DNA from 2 places in the Pleionea sp. WD8-19 genome. Region 2 is predicted to be linked to the other one. Evidence: predicted binding sites of a transcription regulator. Region 2 holds the regulator's gene; the other holds the start of a gene.
The links. The regulator sigma-54, encoded in region 2, starts transcription at its own class of promoters, with help from an activator protein. The targets are predictions, from matches to a motif close to TGGCACNNNNNTTGCTNT.

Region 1 (5,244 bases), on a different contig from region 2:
TTCAAAAGATTTCACCATCGCCCTGATATAGACGTAAGCTTTACCACTTGGTTGTGGCAAAGTTCCTTGAGAAAATCATGAGAAGGTCCTTCACACCGCAGCCCTACATCTCAATTGAAGATTTACCGATCTTCCTAGCCGTGGGTGAACGCTATTGGAGAGGTTCGCGTTAACCTTAATTCAGCTCTAAAATATACGCTGTGATGAGATTCACGATTTTACAATGAATATGACAATTATTGTGAGTTTTCGCTCCGAAGTGACAAAATTTTTCAGTCGACTTTTTCATCGCATTTACCAATCCTCAAAGATTAGCTGAATTAATTTGCTAAAATATGGATCCTTATGCCCAAGCAACCTAAAATAGCCGCTTAATTTACTCACCGCCACAGTAACACGTCGCAAATGCAATTAAATCAAGAACTTATTCAATACATACAAGCCACTGTTAAAACGTCATTAGCCGAAGACTTGGGCGGTTGGCCCGGTCGTGATCTTTCTGCCGAGTTAGTTCCCGAAAAAACTCAAGCGTCTGCTCGACTCATCAGTCGCGAAAAAGCGACCATTTGCGGCATCCCTTGGATGGAAGAAGTGTTCCGTTATTTAGATCCGGAATTAAAACTAAACTGGCATATAAAAGAAGGCGATAAAGTCGACGCCAATCAGAGCCTACTGGAAATCAAAGGAAATGCTCGAGCTATCCTCACCGGTGAACGTACTGCGATGAATTTTTTACAAACACTTTCCGGTACCGCTACCATCACCTCTCAATATGTTGAAAAGCTTTTTGGGACTCATTGCAAACTTTTGGACACCCGAAAAACCATACCAGGATTACGGTTGGCACAAAAATATGCCGTGAAAGTGGGAGGTGGAGAGAACCATCGAATCGGACTCTTTGACGCCTTTCTGATTAAAGAAAATCATATTGCCACCGCTGGCGGAATTAAGAAGGCAATAGCGTTAGCACGAGAAAATCACCCTGATATTAAGCTAGAGGTTGAAGTCGAAAACTTTGAGGAGCTTCAACAAGCTCTTGCTGCGAATGCAGATGTAATAATGCTGGATAACTTTTCAATCGAACAGATGAAGCAAGCGGTTAAGATTAATAAGAGTCATCCAAACAGCGCTCAACTTGAAGCTTCTGGTGATGTGACGTTAACCTCACTACGCTCTATCGCTGAGACCGGCGTCGACTTTATTTCAGTTGGCGCTTTGACGAAACATGTGCGTGCAGTAGACTTGAGTCTTCGTGTAGAGATGGTTTAGATTACTCATCTATCATCACAAACCTTACCATTAATCTTACAATAAAGAGCAGAGCTTAAAGATTGCCTTTGCTTGACTCTTTTAACATTTTAAGTTGTCGCTCCCAAGGATCAATATCCAAAAAACCAATAATTTCTGACGAACTTTTATCAATAACCGCCGACATGATTTTTTTCTTACCCAGAACAGGAAGGAGCCCTACATCCAACTCCGCTACAGAGCTTTTTCTAATTATGTGATTCAAGTTTTCGTGCTCTTGAGCATTTAAGCTTAATGCTTCTATTGAAAAACTGTTTTCTTTGATCATTTCTCTAAAGCTGTCATTAATCGGTTCGTAGTATTCTGAGTGAAACTCTACATCCTTACCTCCTTGCATCACTTTTTCAACCATTTTACTTTTTTCTACCGGATCAGTTAAATATACCGCAATACTCCTGGGCCCTATAAAACTGAGCGACTTGAGAGAGTCAAATTGAATTTTGTCAACCTCTACTTCTGAAGCCGAAACAATAACAAAACGGTCCTTAGAAAATACCTGAAAAACTGGACGGGAATTTACCACTATATTTATTCCATACGCCAAAAATAACATTTGTAAGCTAACTATTATTATCAAGTCTTTTTTAAGACTCTTTTTTTGGGGTTTGTATACAATAAACGTTAAAAATGGGCCAATAATAAGGTCTACGATCAATAAAATAGTGAGTACATGACTACCTCCTTCCAATTGAAAGTATGGAGGTGGATACATCAAGTAAACCATACTCCCAACCACTAGGCTCAACATAACAGCTGTCAAAAATAAGTGTATTCCACTGGCCTTTAACTTTAAGGAAAAAAGCTCAAATATTGCGCTCATGTCATTATTTGTCCTTTTAATTGACAATTTCTGTCACATCACTTTACTTGTTTCAAATTATTAATGTAAATATATCACACTCTTTCTTTTAAAATCAGTATGTTAAAAAGTTGGCACCCTTAATGCTTACATAGAACCTGAAATGAAATTGGTTATAACTAACCATTAAACTTTTAGCTTAAACAGGAGCGAACCATGAGACAAACTCAAAAAGGCTTTACATTAATTGAATTAATGATCGTTGTTGCCATTATTGGTATTTTGGCTGCGGTAGCACTTCCTGCATACCAAGACTATACCGTTCGTGCAAAAGTATCAGAAGGCGCAATCGCCGCCAGTGCTATTAAAGTTGGTGTTTCTGAAATGCTTGCTAATAGTGGTATGGCTGGAGTTGGTCGTTATGCAGCTGAAATTGCAGCTGATCAAGCCAACTTAATTACCGATAAAATTACGGCAATCGCAGTTAACGCTGGTACAGGCGAAATTACGGTAACTATGGGTGGAATACCACAGCTCGGAGCAGGTACAGATGTTCTAGCTTATGTGCCTTCAATCAACGGAGCTGCGATTTCGAACGCCAACTCTACTGGTAGCATTCAATGGGCTTGTAACCCTGTAGCAGTCGCTCCTCGTTTGGCTGCAGCTACAACTATTATTGCTAAATATTTACCTGCTGAGTGTCGTTAGTAAACAGGCCTTTACTTCTCTTAAAAACGAAAGCCCCAATTGGGGTTTTCGTTTTTAAGAACCACCACAATTATCAATAGAATTTCTAAAGTTTGAATACCTTTCTAGTCATTCAATTTACTGAAAGTCCCAGTAAAGTACAATCTTACCCCAATTCACTATTATCAAATAAAACGTTTTGTCACTTTTCTGTTTTAATTTAAGGAACTTTTCTTAAATTAATGCTATAAATTACGGAAATTATTGATTTTTTAGTCTGGAATGGCCGTCCATCGATGCAATCTAGCAATATCGTAAGTGGTTTAACACGTAGATTAGTAAGCGAAGGCTTACTGACCGAAAGTGATGCAGAAGAAGCCACGTCAAATGCAGTTAAAAGTAATACTCCTGTGGTCAAGTTCATTGTTGACCAGGGTTTTGTAGAACCTTTAACTTTAGCAAATATCGCCTCATTCGAGTTTGGTGTCCCTTTGTTTGATCTGGACGCTATTGATTATGAACTACTTCCCAAAGGCGTTGTAGAAGAAAAACTTATTACTAAACATCATGCAATGCCTCTTTATAAGAGAGGAAAACGACTGTTTGTGGCCGTTTCAGATCCAACAAACTTAGTTGCTCTCGATGAGTTTCAGTTTCATAGCAAACTTACAGTTGAAGCAGTACTCGTAGAGGATGATAAGCTCTCAAAAGTTATAGACAAAGTACTTGAAGAACAAGAAAGCCAAAGCCTTGCTGAATTTGATGATGCAGATTTGGATAACCTAGACGTTGAAGGAGGCGAAGTAGAAGCCAAAGAAGATGATGCTTCGGGTTCAGATGATGCTCCTATAGTTCGTTTTGTAAATAAAATATTGCTAGACGCGATAAAAAAAGGGGCTTCTGACTTACATTTTGAGCCTTACGAAAAGAACTTTAGAGTCCGTTTTCGCATTGATGGAATATTGCACGAGGTTTCAAGTCCACCGGTCAATTTATCCAGTCGTATTGCCGCTCGATTAAAAGTAATGTCTCGCTTGGATATATCTGAAAGACGTGTACCGCAAGATGGTCGGATAAAGCTTAAGTTATCCAAAAACAAAGCCATAGACTTTCGTGTCAGTACTCTTCCTACTCTTTTTGGCGAAAAAATAGTCATGCGTATACTGGATCCTTCAAGTGCCATGTTAGGTATTGAAGTTCTTGGTTACGAAGATGATCAGAGAAAGCTTTATGAAGATGCACTATTTAAACCTCAAGGAATGGTTCTCGTGACCGGACCAACAGGGTCGGGTAAGACCGTATCTTTGTATACAGGTGTAAATATGCTCAATGCTCCGGAACGAAATATTTCCACAGCGGAAGATCCTGTAGAAATTAACCTAAGCGGTGTAAACCAAGTAAATGTTAATCCCAAAGCAGGATTAACATTCGCTTCTGCACTCAGAGCATTCTTACGACAAGATCCCGATGTCATTCTTGTTGGTGAAATACGAGACTTGGAAACCGCCGAAATTGCAATAAAAGCGGCTCAAACAGGTCATATGGTTTTATCAACACTTCACACGAATAGTGCTCCAGAAACACTGACACGGCTCGTTAATATGGGTGTTCAACCCTTTAATATTGCTACCAGTGTAAACTTAGTAATTGCACAGCGACTTGCTAGACGACTGTGTAATAATTGCAAACAAACCATTGATGTGCCAAAAGAAGCGCAAGTCGAGTTTGGCTTTTTGGAGGAGCAAGTTGGCACATTCGAAATATTTGAACCAGTTGGTTGTGATAATTGCACAAATGGGTATAAAGGACGAGTAGGTATTTACCAAGTAATGCCCGTTTCGGAAGAAATGGGGAGAATCATAATGGAAGGTGGAAATGCTATAGATATCGCCGACCAGGCACAAAAAGAAGGCGTAAATGATCTGCGTCAGTCAGGCCTGCTTAAAATCATTAAAGGTCTAACGTCTATGGAAGAAATTAACCGTGTAACACAGGATTAATATCATGGCAGTGGCTACGAAAACAGCAACTACAAAGAAAAGCAACGCACCAAAAGTAACAATATTTTCGTATAATGGTGTGGATAAAAAAGGTAACAAAATTTCAGGTGAAATCGTTGCCGACACCTTAGCAATTGCAAAAGCTCAACTTCGCAAACAAGGCGTTATACCACAAAAAGTAACCAAAAAAGCTCAACCATTATTTGGAGCTGGCAAAAAGCCAATTAAGCCTGTTGACATTGCGGTAATCTCTCGTCAATTAGCCACAATGATGAAAGCCGGCGTGCCATTGGTTCAATCTTTTGAAATTATTGGAAAAGGCCATGAAAATCCATCTGTTCAAGATTTGATTTTAGACGTCAAAGCAAATATTGAATCGGGATCATCAATGGCAGAGTCATTGAAAAAGCATCCAAGATACTTTGATGAACTGTTTTGTGACTTGGTTTC
Region 2 (5,244 bases):
CGTTGTATTCTCGTAACTTGGGATCCCAGTAAGGATTAGGCAAGCAACGAACATCAAAAACATAGTCAGCGTCCGTTGGAATTCCATTTTTAAAGCCAAACGATTGGAACAAAATATCCATGTTCGATTCGTGCGGAACCAACACCCTTTCTTTAATATAATCGCGCAACGCGTACGGCGTCATCGACGTAGTGTCAACCAGAAGATCGGCAGCTAGAGCAATGGGCTCGAGTAACTCGCGTTCTTTGGCGATCGCCTCTTTTAAAGAATAGCCACTTTGCGTTAATGGGTGACGCCGCCGAGTTTCGCTGAATCGCTTCAGCAGCGTGGCATCATCAGCATCAATATAAAATACCTGAAAATGTTCGCCTTTTTGGCTGATGCTGTCGAGAATTTCAGAAAACTTATGAAGGTCGGATGGAAAGCTGCGCGCATCAACACCTAAAGCCAGATCTTGATGTTTTATCTCGAAGGTATCGACCAATTGCGGTATCAGCGACAATGGAATATTGTCGACACAATAGAATCCCTGATCTTCCAGAGCCCTGAGCGCTACTGTTTTTCCTGAGCCGGAGCGACCACTGAGTATGACGCGCTTCATATTTAATTTAACTAATGATTATTGGTTTGTTTTTGTACCGCAGTTTCGACTATATCATAGAGTGCTTGGTTATTATATGCGTTTCTTAATTGACGGCAGAAGCCTTCCTGTTTTAATAATTTAGCGATATTTGCCAGACACTCAATGTGATCGTCATGAGCTTTTTCCGGTACGAGCAAGGCGAACATAATATCCACGGGTTGTTTGTCTGGCGCTTCATAATCTACACCTTTGTCCAACATGATCACCGCGCAAATGATTTGATCACAATGATTACAACGACCGTGAGGAATTGCAATTCCCTGACCTAAGGCCGTGCAGCCTAAACGTTCACGTGCAAACAGGCTGTCCAACACATCTTGCTCGGATAGCGTGTCGCAAGAATTGGAAAGTAACTGACTGAGTATTTCGAATGCTCTTTTTTTACTAGAGGCCGAGGCACCTACCAGGGTGCGCTCGGGCTTAAGACAACTGATAAAATCCATAACAATTAATGACGAATGAGTTTTTCCTTGTGCTTAATCACCTGGCGATCCAACTTGTCGATCAAGGAGTCGATAGCTGCGTACATGTCTTCATCTTCGGAGTTGGCAAATAACTCTCCGCCGTTAACATTTAATTTTGCTTCAGCAATTTGTCGGAGTTTTTCCACACTCAACACAACGTGCACGTTATTAATATGATCGAAGTGACGTTCCAGCTTTTCGAATTTTTCATGCACAAAATTACGCAATGACTCGGTGATATCGACGTGGTGGCCAGTTAAGTTAATTTGCATAGTCGACTTCCTTCTGTTTGTAGGTAACACATACTGAAGTAATGCTTCAGCTTTGACACAAAGAAACAAACTTAAAATGAAAAGGTTTGCTTCCGTAGGTTCTCATCGTTTGTTTAAACGCGTATTTACGTCATTCTTTTTGACTTAAATAAGCGATTTACGTTCATTGGAAGGGGGAATATTCATGGCTTCGCGGTATTTGGCGATGGTTCGGCGCGCAACGTTAATCCCCTGATCTTTCAATAAAGCAGCAATTTTATTATCACTGAGTGGTTTGGCACTGTTTTCTGCCGCTATCAGTTTCTTTATCAAGGCTCGTATTGCAGTCGACGAGCACTCGCCACCCGTTACGGTACTGACGTGGCTGGAGAAAAAATATTTTAATTCAAACACACCGCGTGGTGTGTGCATGTACTTTTGCGTCGTCACACGTGAAACCGTCGACTCGTGCATGTCCACTTCTTGTGCTATATCGGACAGAATTAATGGCTTCATGGCTTCTTCGCCGTACTCAAAAAAGCCAATCTGCTTTTCAACAATGCTGCTGGCCACTTTGAGCAAAGTATCGTTGCGACTTTGCAGGCTTTTAATAAACCATTTGGCTTCTTGCAGGTTGTTTTTCAAAAAGGTGTTGTCGGCGCTTGAGTCGGCACGCCGAATTAATGAGGCATAGTTACTGTTAATGCGCAATTTGGGAGCGCAATCGGGGTTCAGCTCGACCTTCCAGCGACCGTTTTGTTTGCTAACGAAAACATCCGGGACAACGTATTCGGGTTGACCACTGGTTATGGCGCTACCAGGACGAGGGTTGAGTCGTTGGACAAAAGCCATGACTTCTTTTAAGAAATCTTCTGGCCATTTGGTTAATCGTAAAATTTGTTTGTAGTTTTTCGAGGCGAGGGCGTCAAAGTGTTGTTCGATTAACTCTTTGGCTTCCAGCCAAAACGGCGTGTGCTCGTTAAATTGTCTCAATTGAATTTGTAAGCATTCTTTTAGATCACGCGCTGCAATACCAATCGGATCAAAGGATTGAATCAACCGCAACACCGCTTCCAGTTCATCGAGTTCTACTTGTTCTTCAAAATTTTCCAGTTCATCCTGGTTAATCAGTTGCAACAGATCGTCGAGTGGCGTTCGCAAGTATCCTTCGTCGTCGATTGCATCAATAATGACCGTAGCGATAGCTTTATCTTTTTCGGAAAGGGGTGTTAAGGTTAATTGCCATTGCAAATGATCTTGCAACGACTCAGTGGTTTCACCTTGAAATTCAAACTCTTTTTCATCGTCGGAGCGAGACAGAGAGGTTGGTGGAGTGTATTGCCAGTCTTCCCATTGCGTGTCGACGACCAGATCTTTCTCAATCGAGTCATTCTGTAACGCGTCAGACGTATCCAGTTCACTGTCTTCGGTTTTGGGCTCTTGCTTGCCGTTGGTTTTTGAGTCTTTACCGTCGATCAGCTCGTCATTGCTAATATCATCGGCGCCATCCAGCATCGGATTAGACTCCAACGCTTCTTGAATTTCATTTTGCAAATCAAGACTGGAGAGCTGCAACAGTCGAATGGCTTGTTGCAGTTGAGGCGTCATGGTCAGACTCTGACCAATTTTTAATTGTAACGATGGCTTCATTTAATTTGGTTATAGCCGTTAGGTTGAATCTTATCGTTGCCTTTCATCTATTTACCTGAAGCAGGAGAGTTAGTTTTTGAAAAGCCGTGGACTGAATTGTGGTACCCACCATTTAATAATAGCAAGTTACTGGGTTTCGGGAAGCGTTTTTCTAGAAAAGCTAGCGAACCTTGTAAACTCAATTGGGGTTATTTTAGCGTTTTCAATGGCTTGCGCCTAGTAGAAATTTGTTTATATAGCTTTCGAGTGAAGTCGTTAAATTTGGAATAAAAATGCTCATCACAACATCAACTTTTTATAGATTAAATTCTTCACCCAGGTAGACTTCTTTAACCACACGGTTGTTCAGTACCGTTTCGGCACTCCCTTCTGCGATCAGTTCACCAGCGTTGACTATGTAGGCGTGTTCGCATACCGACAAGGTTTCCCGCACATTATGATCGGTGATCAACACGCCGAGCCCTCGTTGTTTCAGCTGTTGAATGATCTGTTTGATCTCGTTAACGGAGATGGGATCGACACCGGCAAAGGGTTCATCGAGCAAAATAAATTGTGGGTCATTGGCAAGTGCTCGAGCAATCTCCACGCGTCGGCGTTCACCTCCCGACAAGCTCATGCCGAGATTGTTTCGAATGTGTTCAATTTGAAACTCGCCGAGCAGTTTTTCCAGTTGCTGTTGCTGTTGCGACTCGTCGAGATCTTTTCTCAATTCCAGTACCGCCAAAATATTATCGGCAACCGACAACTTACGAAAAATAGAGGCTTCTTGTGGTAGGTAACCGATACCCATTTGTGCCCGTTGGTGCATGGCCTTTTCGGAGATGTCTTTTTCACCTATCAGTACTTGCCCACTGTCTTGAGGGACCAAGCCAACGATCATGTAAAAGGAGGTGGTTTTACCGGCACCATTAGGACCCAACAAGCCGACAATTTGACCGGGGTTAACCTGCAGCGAAACACTTTTAACCACTTTGCGGCCTTTGTAGGCTTTGGCCAGGTTTTGGGCAATTAAAGCACTCATGGATTCTGGTCTTTTATCACATTGATGCGTTGATTTTCGATGGCCGGCACTTCCCACTCATTTTTCTGGGTATTAAAAATCAGTTTGGCTGCTCGTATCACATCGCCTTGTTGCTTAAACTCAATATCGCCTTCCAAAACGGAGATACCCGATTGGTAGGAGTAATTCACTTTGTTCGCACGCGCTTCGACCTGATTGTTATCTCGATCGGTAAAAATAAACAGGACAGGATTGCCCGTTGCAACAAAGTTTTCCGGGGTTAACTGTGTTTTGCTCTGGTAGTCGTATACCAATTGTTGGGCGTTGATCGACAGGTGGCTACCATCGGCTTTGGACAGTTTCAATTGGACCTTAGTGTGTAAAGACAGTTGGTTTCGCGAAGCTAAAAACTTGGTGTGATAGGCAAGGGCACGAAACTCAAATTGTGGGCTGAGCTGCAAAATGCTTAATGGTTTGCCTTCGGCTTGATAAACGCTGACTGTTTCAGATTGCTGAACAGCGAGATAGTCTGCGCGCAATAAGAGTTCCGGGTTGCACAGACGAACATCACCTCGATACTCAATAATGCCCAGTTTTCGATTGCCTTTTGAGCTTGCTGCATTCAGTTGTTCTACTGCGCAAAGAGATTGCGATGGCGCAGAGGGTTGAGCAAAGCATAACGGTGAAAACAGAAGCGTAACTAGTACTGATCGCATTTTACGATTCATTAAGGTACTCATTTTTACTTGGTGCTCATTGCGTTTTAGTTCCACTGACCTGACGTAAAATCTGGTATTCCTGATTTTGTAAATCGACAATAAATCCTTCACCCGATAGCCGTAAAGCACCATCTTCAATCACAACCGCATGTTCCGATTCAATTTTTTGTTGCTCCGCTTGGTAGAGCAGTTGCTCGGTATTTAAGGTTAGTGGCGGCATCGTGTTTAATTGTTCAAGCTTTACCTGCTGCGTAAGCTGTAATTGTTGAAAATCGTTACTGGCAATGGCCATATCGGCGTTCAGAAGCCATTGTTGGTTTGCAGCACTTGCTAAAATTGTCGGTTTTGTAATCGTGACTTGATCCGATTGAACCTCCACTTCTTTTGCGTCGATGGTTTGACGTAATTGCCCTTTGTCGTTGAAGTGCCGCACTTTAACATTCAGCATGCGGTATTGTGTAAGTTCATCGGCGAGCATAGTTTCTTGTTGCGGTTGTGTTTTTTCGTCCAACAATTG

Region 1: the regulator sigma-54 is predicted to act here: its motif matches at 2,240-2,257, upstream of ACTUJY_RS13075 (pilin).

The regions. Positions count from the first base shown of each region.
Region 1 is NZ_JBUZOU010000010.1:75,329-80,572, reverse strand. It holds gene nadC (carboxylating nicotinate-nucleotide diphosphorylase) at 406-1,269, shown strand; gene ACTUJY_RS13080 (hypothetical protein) at 1,325-2,128, opposite strand; gene ACTUJY_RS13075 (pilin) at 2,324-2,815, shown strand; gene pilB (type IV-A pilus assembly ATPase PilB) at 3,091-4,794, shown strand; gene ACTUJY_RS13065 (type II secretion system F family protein) at 4,799-5,244, shown strand, end outside.
Region 2 is NZ_JBUZOU010000012.1:15,937-21,180, reverse strand. It holds gene rapZ (RNase adapter RapZ) at 1-601, opposite strand, end outside; gene ptsN (PTS IIA-like nitrogen regulatory protein PtsN) at 613-1,086, opposite strand; gene hpf (ribosome hibernation promoting factor) at 1,092-1,379, opposite strand; gene ACTUJY_RS14110 (RNA polymerase factor sigma-54) at 1,524-3,008, opposite strand; gene lptB (LPS export ABC transporter ATP-binding protein) at 3,304-4,029, opposite strand; gene ACTUJY_RS14100 (LptA/OstA family protein) at 4,026-4,724, opposite strand; gene lptC (LPS export ABC transporter periplasmic protein LptC) at 4,762-5,244, opposite strand, start outside.